Regions from separate parts of the Neobacillus sp. 204 genome, predicted to be linked through region 3. Evidence: riboswitches for the same ligand, from Rfam matches in the RefSeq annotation. Region 3 holds a riboswitch; each other region holds the start of a gene.
The links. Region 3 has a riboswitch for S-adenosylmethionine ahead of mmuP (S-methylmethionine permease). Riboswitches for the same ligand answer to the same signal wherever they lie in the genome.
Positions count from the first base shown of each region.

Region 1: another riboswitch for S-adenosylmethionine. It lies ahead of metK (methionine adenosyltransferase); the one in region 3 lies ahead of mmuP (S-methylmethionine permease).
Region 2: another riboswitch for S-adenosylmethionine. It lies ahead of mtnK (S-methyl-5-thioribose kinase); the one in region 3 lies ahead of mmuP (S-methylmethionine permease).
Region 4: another riboswitch for S-adenosylmethionine. It lies ahead of ACJ004_RS04030 (peptide-methionine (S)-S-oxide reductase); the one in region 3 lies ahead of mmuP (S-methylmethionine permease).

Region 1 covers NZ_JBJORY010000009.1:261,039-263,243, reverse strand. Annotated here, with positions in the region: gene pckA (phosphoenolpyruvate carboxykinase (ATP)) at 1-724, opposite strand, end outside; SAM riboswitch class I at 956-1,094, shown strand; gene metK (methionine adenosyltransferase) at 1,295-2,205, shown strand, end outside.
Region 2 covers NZ_JBJORY010000001.1:306,021-308,225, forward strand. Annotated here, with positions in the region: gene mtnK (S-methyl-5-thioribose kinase) at 1-1,028, opposite strand, end outside; SAM riboswitch class I at 1,132-1,283, opposite strand; gene ACJ004_RS01575 (carbon-nitrogen family hydrolase) at 1,352-2,134, opposite strand.
Region 3 covers NZ_JBJORY010000015.1:50,604-52,808, forward strand. Annotated here, with positions in the region: gene ACJ004_RS24775 (phospholipase D-like domain-containing protein) at 1-366, opposite strand, end outside; partial or broken gene ACJ004_RS24780 (Gfo/Idh/MocA family protein) at 565-765, shown strand; SAM riboswitch class I at 1,070-1,174, shown strand; gene mmuP (S-methylmethionine permease) at 1,258-2,205, shown strand, end outside.
Region 4 covers NZ_JBJORY010000001.1:881,446-883,650, forward strand. Annotated here, with positions in the region: gene ACJ004_RS04025 (glycoside hydrolase family 172 protein) at 1-547, shown strand, start outside; SAM riboswitch class I at 831-945, shown strand; gene ACJ004_RS04030 (peptide-methionine (S)-S-oxide reductase) at 1,037-1,414, shown strand; gene ACJ004_RS04035 (DNA-3-methyladenine glycosylase) at 1,659-2,205, shown strand, end outside.

The DNA of each region.
Region 1 (2,205 bases), on a different contig from region 3:
GAGTTGTTTTTCCTGTACCGGATAGGCCAAAGAATAATGCAACATCACCTTCAAGGCCGACATTAGCAGAACAGTGCATGGAAAAAATATTATTTTCAGGCAGTAAATAATTCATAACAGAAAAAATAGATTTCTTCATCTCGCCTGCGTATTCTGTTCCACCGATTAAAACAATTCTTTTTTCAAAAGATATGATAATGAAGGCTTCTGATTTTGTACCATCGATTGCTGGATCTGCCTTGAAATTAGGGGCAGAAATAACGGTGAATTCACTATCGTGAGCAAGTAATTCATCATCTGATGGACGAATAAATAGCTGATGGACAAATAAATTTTGCCACGCTAATTCATTAACCACTTGGATGGGCAAACGAGATTTTTTATCGGCACCGGCAAACCCTTTAAAAACAAACACTTCATTTTTCTCTTTTAAATAATCAATAACCTTGTGATAAAGACGTGTGAAAGCTGCTTCAGAAATCGGTTGATTGGTCGTACCCCATTCAATTTTCTCTTTTGTGGACTCTTCTAATACAATAAATTTGTCCTGAGGAGAGCGGCCTGTATACTTTCCTGTAGCGACACTAATCGCGCCTGTAGAAGTAAGAGACCCTTCGCTACGGGTTAAGATTTTTTCAACTAATTGAGGAACTGATAGTTGCACATGGACGTGACTTTCTTTTAAAAACTGTAATAATTCATTTGGAGTGTCAACAGAATTCATTTAATGAAACCATCCTTTATTAGTTTTTTATGTTGTAAATGTAATAAAAAGTATAGCACATTAGTAATAATAATCCATACTATTTAAAGTGATTTTAATACTTTTTAAAATTTATCAATAGATATAAAAATTGTTTATATTAAGAAAGTAAGTTCCTTTTTTCCTTTTTACTTTGAAAAATTCATTGACATTGTTAGACAGTATGATATTATTCTAATTTGAACGGATACTCTCTTATCCCGAGCTGGTGGAGGGACAGGCCCAATGAAACCCAGCAACCTGCAATATGAAATGATTGACCACTTAAAAGGTCCTTTTCAAATGCGAAGGTGCTAATCTGACGCAAGGCTAATGCCTTGAACGATAAGAGCGAAAGGCCCGAAAACAACCTTTCCTCTATGGTAAGGTTTTTTGTTTTGTATAAGTCCTTTTTAATAAGAGTCTCTAATAAAAATCCTTTGTTAATTACATACTAAGGGAATGAGTACCGTATCAAATTCACGAGGTTCAAGAAGTATTCCTGTAACCTTCCAAAAACCTCGATGATCTCATAATATAGGAGGAATTCAGATGTCAACAAAACGTCGTTTGTTCACTTCTGAGTCAGTTACTGAAGGTCATCCTGATAAAATCTGTGACCAAATTTCTGATTCCATTTTAGATGCTATTTTAGCGAAGGATGCTAATGCTCGGGTTGCGGCTGAAACTTCAGTAACAACTGGATTAGTATTAGTAGCAGGGGAAATCACTACTTCTACTTACGTGGATATTCCAAAAATTGTTCGTGAAACGATTAAAGGGATCGGTTATGATCGCGCAAAATATGGCTTTGACTCTGAGACGTGTGCCGTATTAACCTCTATTGATGAACAGTCTGCGGACATAGCGATGGGTGTTGACCAGGCTTTGGAAGCACGTGAAGGTCAAATGTCTGATGAGGAAATTGAAGCTATTGGTGCAGGAGACCAAGGTTTAATGTTTGGTTTTGCTTGTAATGAAACGAAAGAGCTAATGCCTCTTCCCATTTCACTTGCACATAAGCTTGCTCGTAAATTAACAGAAGTGCGGAAAGACAAAGTTCTTGATTACCTTCGTCCAGACGGAAAGACCCAAGTAACTGTCGAATATGATGAGAACGATAAACCGGTACGTATTGATACTATTGTTATTTCTACCCAACACAACCCAGAAGTAACGTTAGAGCAAATTCAACGTAACTTGAAAGAATATGTTATCAATCCTGTCGTACCAAAAGAACTTATCGATGACAACACAAAATATTTTATTAATCCAACAGGACGATTTGTAATTGGCGGACCACAAGGGGATGCAGGCTTAACGGGCCGTAAAATTATTGTTGATACATATGGCGGATATGCTCGTCATGGCGGCGGTGCTTTCTCCGGTAAAGATCCTACAAAAGTGGACCGATCTGCAGCCTATGCCGCACGTTATGTTGCTAAAAACATCGTAGCCGCAGG
Region 2 (2,205 bases), on a different contig from region 3:
CCAATCTGTCTTCTGATTAACTCACAGCCAGCAAATCCAAGTGAGTCCTCAAAAAGTTTTGTTAAATGGTAGTTTAAGAAGGTAGAAGTTTTTGCTGCTTCCTCTTTATTATCTGTATTCCATAAACGTGTATAGTGCTCTTCAAATACCTTCCATACCGTTTCAATATGATTGATAAAAAGGTCCCGTTTTTCAACATTTGCAATTACTTGGAAAAGTAGATTCGCAAATACTTGACCAATATCGAAGCCGGCAGGTCCGTAGAAAGCAAATTCAGAGTCGATTACTTTTGTTTCAAAATTATCGGCAAACAAACTTCCGGTATGTAAATCACCATGAAGGAGTGCTTCTGCCTCTGTTAAAAAACTTTTCTTCAAAACACTGACATGAAATTTTAGTTCATCATCGTGCCAAATTGCTTCGACAGCAGGACGGAGACCCTCTTCAAATTCGTTGGTGTCTGCATTAAAATACGGATCGGTGAAAATTAAATCCTCAGTAATTTTGCAAAGTTCGGGATTGATAAACTGTTGGACATATTCCTTTTTTATGGCTGGGCTTAATCCATAATCAGAAGTGTAAAATAATGTTTTTGCAAGGTATTCACCAAGATGTTTAGAAATCAATGGATAGGTTTCACCTTTGATAAAGCCAGTTCTTGCGATGATTAGATGGGAAAGGTCCTCCATTACAGTGACGGCAAGCACGTCATCTGTGAAAAAAACTTCTGGTAGATAAACAGGAGCAATTTGCCTGAAAATTTTTAAGGCATCTGCTTCAATCTTTGCTCTTTTCAGTGTTAATGGCCAGCTTTCACCCACTACTTTTGCGTAGGGGAGAGCTTGTTTGATAATAATACTTTTACCTTCTAAATCATCAACAATATGAAAAACAAGATTGAGATTGCCGTCACCAATTTCCTTACAGGATAGTTTAGCATACCTAGTAAAAATATTTAATTCAAGTGCTAGTTCAATAGCACTCTCGCTTGTTAAAGGCTGGTATGTTTTCTGCTTTAGTAGACTCATTAGGGTTCCTCCTTGTTTTTGAAGGCCTATTTATGCACGCAGGCAATAAAAAAGCCTCTTTCTCATCTGAAAGAGGCTTGGGAAGACAATTTGTCTGTCGCACCTCTTATCTCTCAGAAAGATCATCCTTCTGTTGGAATTAGCACCGTGCCTTAAGGAGATTCCAAGCGCATTAAGCGCTCCATTTTACGATCGGTTTAAGGTCGGTTGCTGGGCTTCAAAGGGCCAAATCCCTCAGCCAGCTCATGATAAGAGAAAATCTATTCAACTGGTAAAAATCATATCAGTAACAAAATGATATTGTCAATATTTTTTGAAAATTATTAATAGTATTCTGGTTTTCTATCTGTGAAAATTGGGATCTGCTTGCGAACAGCCTTAACTAAGTCCATGTCAATCTCTGCTGATAAGATTTCTTCACTTTTGCCGGCTTCCGCTATGACCTCTCCCCACGGATCAATAATCATCGAGTGCCCGGCGAAATGGTTATTTGGGTCTTGACCGGAACGGTTACAGGCGATAACGTAACATTGATTTTCAATCGCTCTGGCAATTAATAATGCTCTCCAATGAGACAAGCGCGGTGCTGGCCATTCCGCCACCACAAACAGTGCCTCAGCCCCTTCTGCTGAATGAGCCCGTATCCACTCTGGAAAACGGATGTCATAACAGATCGTCCCGGCAAATTTATGATTTTCCAATTGAAAAAGTCCTTTTTGGGATCCTGCTTCTAAATATACATGCTCATCCATTAGCTTAAAAAGGTGAAGTTTACTATAACTGTGGACGAGTTTGCCTTCTTTATGGATGATGATCAGGGTGTTTTTTACACCGGTTTCTTCACGGTTGGCTACCGATCCTCCGACGAAATTCACTTGGTATTTTTGGGCTGCTTTTTGAAGAAAATCAATTGTCTGACTAGCATTATTGTCGGCAATTTCATTAAGACGGGTTAAGTCATACCCTGTCGTCCAAAGTTCTGGAAGGACAATGATGTCGGGTTGGTCAGTTACTGCTTTTTCAATGAGTCTTTCTGCCGATTGATAGTTTTTATTTGGATCACCAAAGACGATATCCATTTGTAAACATGAAATTTTAAATTTCAAAAATCTCCACCTCGTTTGAACTTTCGGAATTTTTTCTTTACAAGCTGTTATAAAAGTTATATCATTTGTGA
Region 3 (2,205 bases):
TGCAGATCGGTTGTCTCCTTTTACAGAAATGCCCGCATTGATGAGTTGCTGTGTAAAGGTGTTGGAAATGTAATCTGAATCGGTTACAATGCGAATCGCTACTCCGCGGTTCTTTGCTTGAATAAGTGCGTCAACAAATGGCTGATAACGGATTTCATAAAATGCTCCATCAATTGTGGAAGTTGCCTTATTAACCTCCGTAATTAGTGCGTCCACCAGGTTTACCGCTTGACCTGGACCGAAGGATACTGTTTCAGAATCATAGGTTACTGCACTAACCTTGTTATTAACGTCTGGGACAAAATTAAACGTTAATACTGCTGCAAAAATCAGTAAGGAAATTCTTCTAAATAAATTCTTGGACATCTCTTAGCCACCTTTTTTCTTTAGTTTGAAACATTTCTATTTTAGCAAATAAACAATTTGCAAAGATTAGAAACTCTCACAATGTTTATAAAGAGTTTGTAAATTTTTATTCTTCTTCATTCAAATTACTGTCATTTCATCCCTTTTATGGGTGTGTCTTCTTGTTTCTTGTTCAAAAAGACCCGCCACTTAGTCGATGCCCAAATGGAATCTGGAAAAAAATTAATGGTGGATCATAATCAACGGTTTACTGGTGCCCATCAAAAGGCTAAAGAAATCATACAGAATGGAGAGCTTGGAAAAGTACTTACTTTTAGAACGACGTTTGGACACTCTGGACCAGAGCAATGGGGTGTAAAAAAAACAAACTCAACGTGGTTCTTTAAAAAGGAACGCTCAGGAAGAACAGTGGTGTAATCGATGCCTTTATTGAATGTGTACATCTTGATCATGCTCCACTTGTAACAGGCGACAATGCATTATCTTCTCTTAAAGTCATTTTAGGGATTATAGAAGCAGCAGAAACAAATAGTATTGTTACTATTTAAATAGAGTCTCTCCTTGCAGAAAAATCTTATAAGGAGAGATTTTTTTTTTATAACAGCCATTATAATATTTTTTGTTTGTAAGGGTTTTAAAATTTTAAAAACTCAGAAATAGATTGACAGATATTTCATAGATTGGTAGAGTTATAAAAAAATATTTCTTATCCAGAGAGGTGGAGGGACTGGCCCTATGAAACCTCAGCAGCAGGTCTAATATGACACTGTGCTAATTCCATCGGGTGTGATCCCTTGATAGATAAGAGCTTACGTTATTATTGATCAGTAACGCACTCATTTATCAGAGTGCGTTTTTTGTTTTTTCTGGATGTTGGAAAAGGAGACTATGATGGAAAAGAAAAGCAAGCAAAAATTTCAAAGACAAATGCAAACACGACATTTAGTCATGCTATCGCTCGGCGGGGTGATTGGAACAGGATTATTCTTAAGTTCGGGTTACACGATTCAACAAGCTGGCCCGTTTGGGACCATTCTGTCCTATCTGATTGGTGCACTAGTGGTTTATCTCGTCATGCTATGTTTAGGAGAGCTTTCCGTACATATGCCTGAAACGGGTGCCTTTCACAGTTATGCGACTAAATATATTGGACCAGGGACGGGGTATACCGTTGCTTGGTTGTACTGGCTAACTTGGACGGTTGCTTTAGGTTCTGAATTTACGGCTGCAGGATTATTAATGCAGCGATGGTTTCCATCCGTTAATGTCTGGATTTGGAGTTTGCTGTTTGCTATTTTGGTTTTTGTCTTAAATATACTGACGGTTAGGTTTTTCGCTGAATCTGAATTCTGGTTCGCGTCTATAAAGGTCATAGCGATCGTTCTGTTTATTGGTGTAGGAGCAGCGGCAATGGTAGGTTTTGTTCCGATGACCCATTCCGAATCGGCACCGTTCTTCTCTAATTTTACAAGTGCAGGTTTATTTCCAAATGGTGCTTTTGCGATTGTCATGACCATGCTTGCGGTTAACTTTGCTTTTTCAGGAACGGAATTAATAGGAGTTGCAGCGGGGGAAACAGCAGATCCGGAAAAAACGATACCAAAGGCCATTCGGACAACATTGTGGAGATTGATTATCTTTTTTGTAGGAACAATTGTTGTATTATCTGCGTTATTGCCTACTTCCGATGCAGGAGTATTAGAGAGCCCCTTTGTTGCCGTTCTTGAACAAATTGGAGTCCCATATGCAGCTGATATGATGAACTTTGTCATTTTAACAGCCATTCTATCGGCTGCAAACTCAGGTCTTTATGCCTCTTCAAGAATGCTTTGGTCACTT
Region 4 (2,205 bases), on a different contig from region 3:
ATTGTATAATGGATCTGAGCAAGAAATTACAGCCGGTAAGGCCGAAGTGACATTTGCCAAGTCAGGGCAGTGGGCAAAGGCTTTAGGTTCAAACCCGACTTCCGCTTACTTCAGAACGACTTCTCACAAGGGAGAAGTGACAGGCGGTCAGGATTGGACTTTCTTAAATACCATTGGAAAAGGAACAATTGTTGGGGTTTCCCATTCAATGGAGGGGAAAGACTTTACACGGAATTATCTTGAAGGTGACGAAAGAGTATATGTAGACGAAGCAAACCTTCCGCAAATTCATGGAACAGGAACAGAAGATTTCTATGAATCAGGCTGGTACTTTAACCGCGGAACCTTCACCAATCCCTTAAACGGCAACACTGCCCACGAAGTCAATGCCTTTGGGACAGAATTTGACAGTACGGGAGCATACCGACTCCTAATCGGCGACTCCGTCTCATTCAACACATCCGCAAGATTCGGCATCGAAGTCGGCTGGGAAAACAATGTCCCTGCCCACTATGGTTCCACAACATATTGGTACGGAATTAAATAATGGTGGTGGAGTAATAATATTGTTTTATATGGTGCCTGACACCGAAGAAAGACAGTTTACCCAATTTGTCCACGTGGAGTGGACGGTGATAAAGTGATTATAATTTAGCCAGGTTTCTTCGCAGGAGGAGATCTGGTTATTTAGCGTAAAATAAAAGTAAAATATGCTTCTTATCGTCCAATGGGGTTATTATTTTAAATTTTTGCTTGATTTTTTAGATTAGTGAGTGGTATTGTTAGTAACAATAAACCAACTAAACATTAAAAAATAAATAGCGATAAACTTCTTATCCAGAGTGGTAGAGGGACAGGCCCTGTGAAACCCGGCAACCATCAAGTCAAAATTTTGGCTTGAACGGTGCTAATTCCTGCAAAGGTATTACCTTTGAAAGATGAGAGGAGAGTATTTAACAATACAAACCTCTCTTTTAATCAAGAGAGGTTTTTTTAAATGGATAAAAGGTTTATCGCTCAGGAGGAGCGAAATTAAATGGAAAGAGCAGTATTTGGTGCAAGTGAATTTTTTAGTCAAAAAGCTTTTATTACAGGATTTCGAGGTATTGAATCTGTTCAAACAGGACACCTAAAAGGGAAAAATGTAGATATAGTAGAAATATGGTTTGATCCCTGGAAAGTATCTTATCATGAATTATTAGAGTTGTTTTTCGACTTACATGATCCAACTTCTAGGAAAGGTCAGCAATTTAAAAATCAATCATTCATTTTCTTTTCAGATCTTAATCAATTAACTGTAGCTAAACAAAAGAAAAATGAGTTACAACATATATTTAAAAATGAACTTATAACAGAAATTACTCCAGTTCGGGAACATATTAATAGTCTAGAAGAAATAAAATTAATATCCTAAACCACTAATTTGAAAATGTTTTGGCAAGTACTGTTTTTGTGCGACTGACAGGTTAGAATTTTCTCAAAATAAATCTAAAAATCCGTCACTGCGACGGATTTTTGGTTTTATTGTTTTATTGGAATACAAACACTTAAATATTCCGGAGGGGTATCAGAATTTGGAGCTCCTCTTGAGACTTGTTAAGTATAGAAAAATTGAACTCGTCAGCATTATAATAGTAACGTAAAAGGAGGCATATAACATGGGAGAAATAACTGAAGAAATCGTTCCATTACCCCAAGTATTTTATGAACAGCCGACTCTTGAACTGGCAAAGGCTCTGCTCGGATGCCTCCTTGTAAAAGAAACTAGTGTGGGAATGGCGGCAGGTTATATTGTCGAAACAGAGGCTTACATAGGTCCAGGTGACAGGGCTGCCCACAGTTATAATAATAGGCGGACCACTAGAACCGAGGTCATGTTCCAACGTTCCGGCCTTACCTATACTTATTTAATGCATACACACTGCCTATTCAATGTGGTTAGCGGTGGTAAAGAAAATCCTGAAGCGGTTTTAATCCGCGCCTTGGAACCTCGGTATGGTATCGAGATAATGAAAAACAGGAGAGGGCTGGAAGACTTGCGAAGCCTGACAAATGGGCCGGGCAAACTGACAAAATCATTGGGCATTACCATGGAGGACTATGGCCACACTCTTACGCATCCTCCATTATATATTGCTAAAGGCCTTAGTCCGGATAGCATATCAGCCGGGAAAAGGATCGGAATTGACAAGTCTGAAGAAGCAC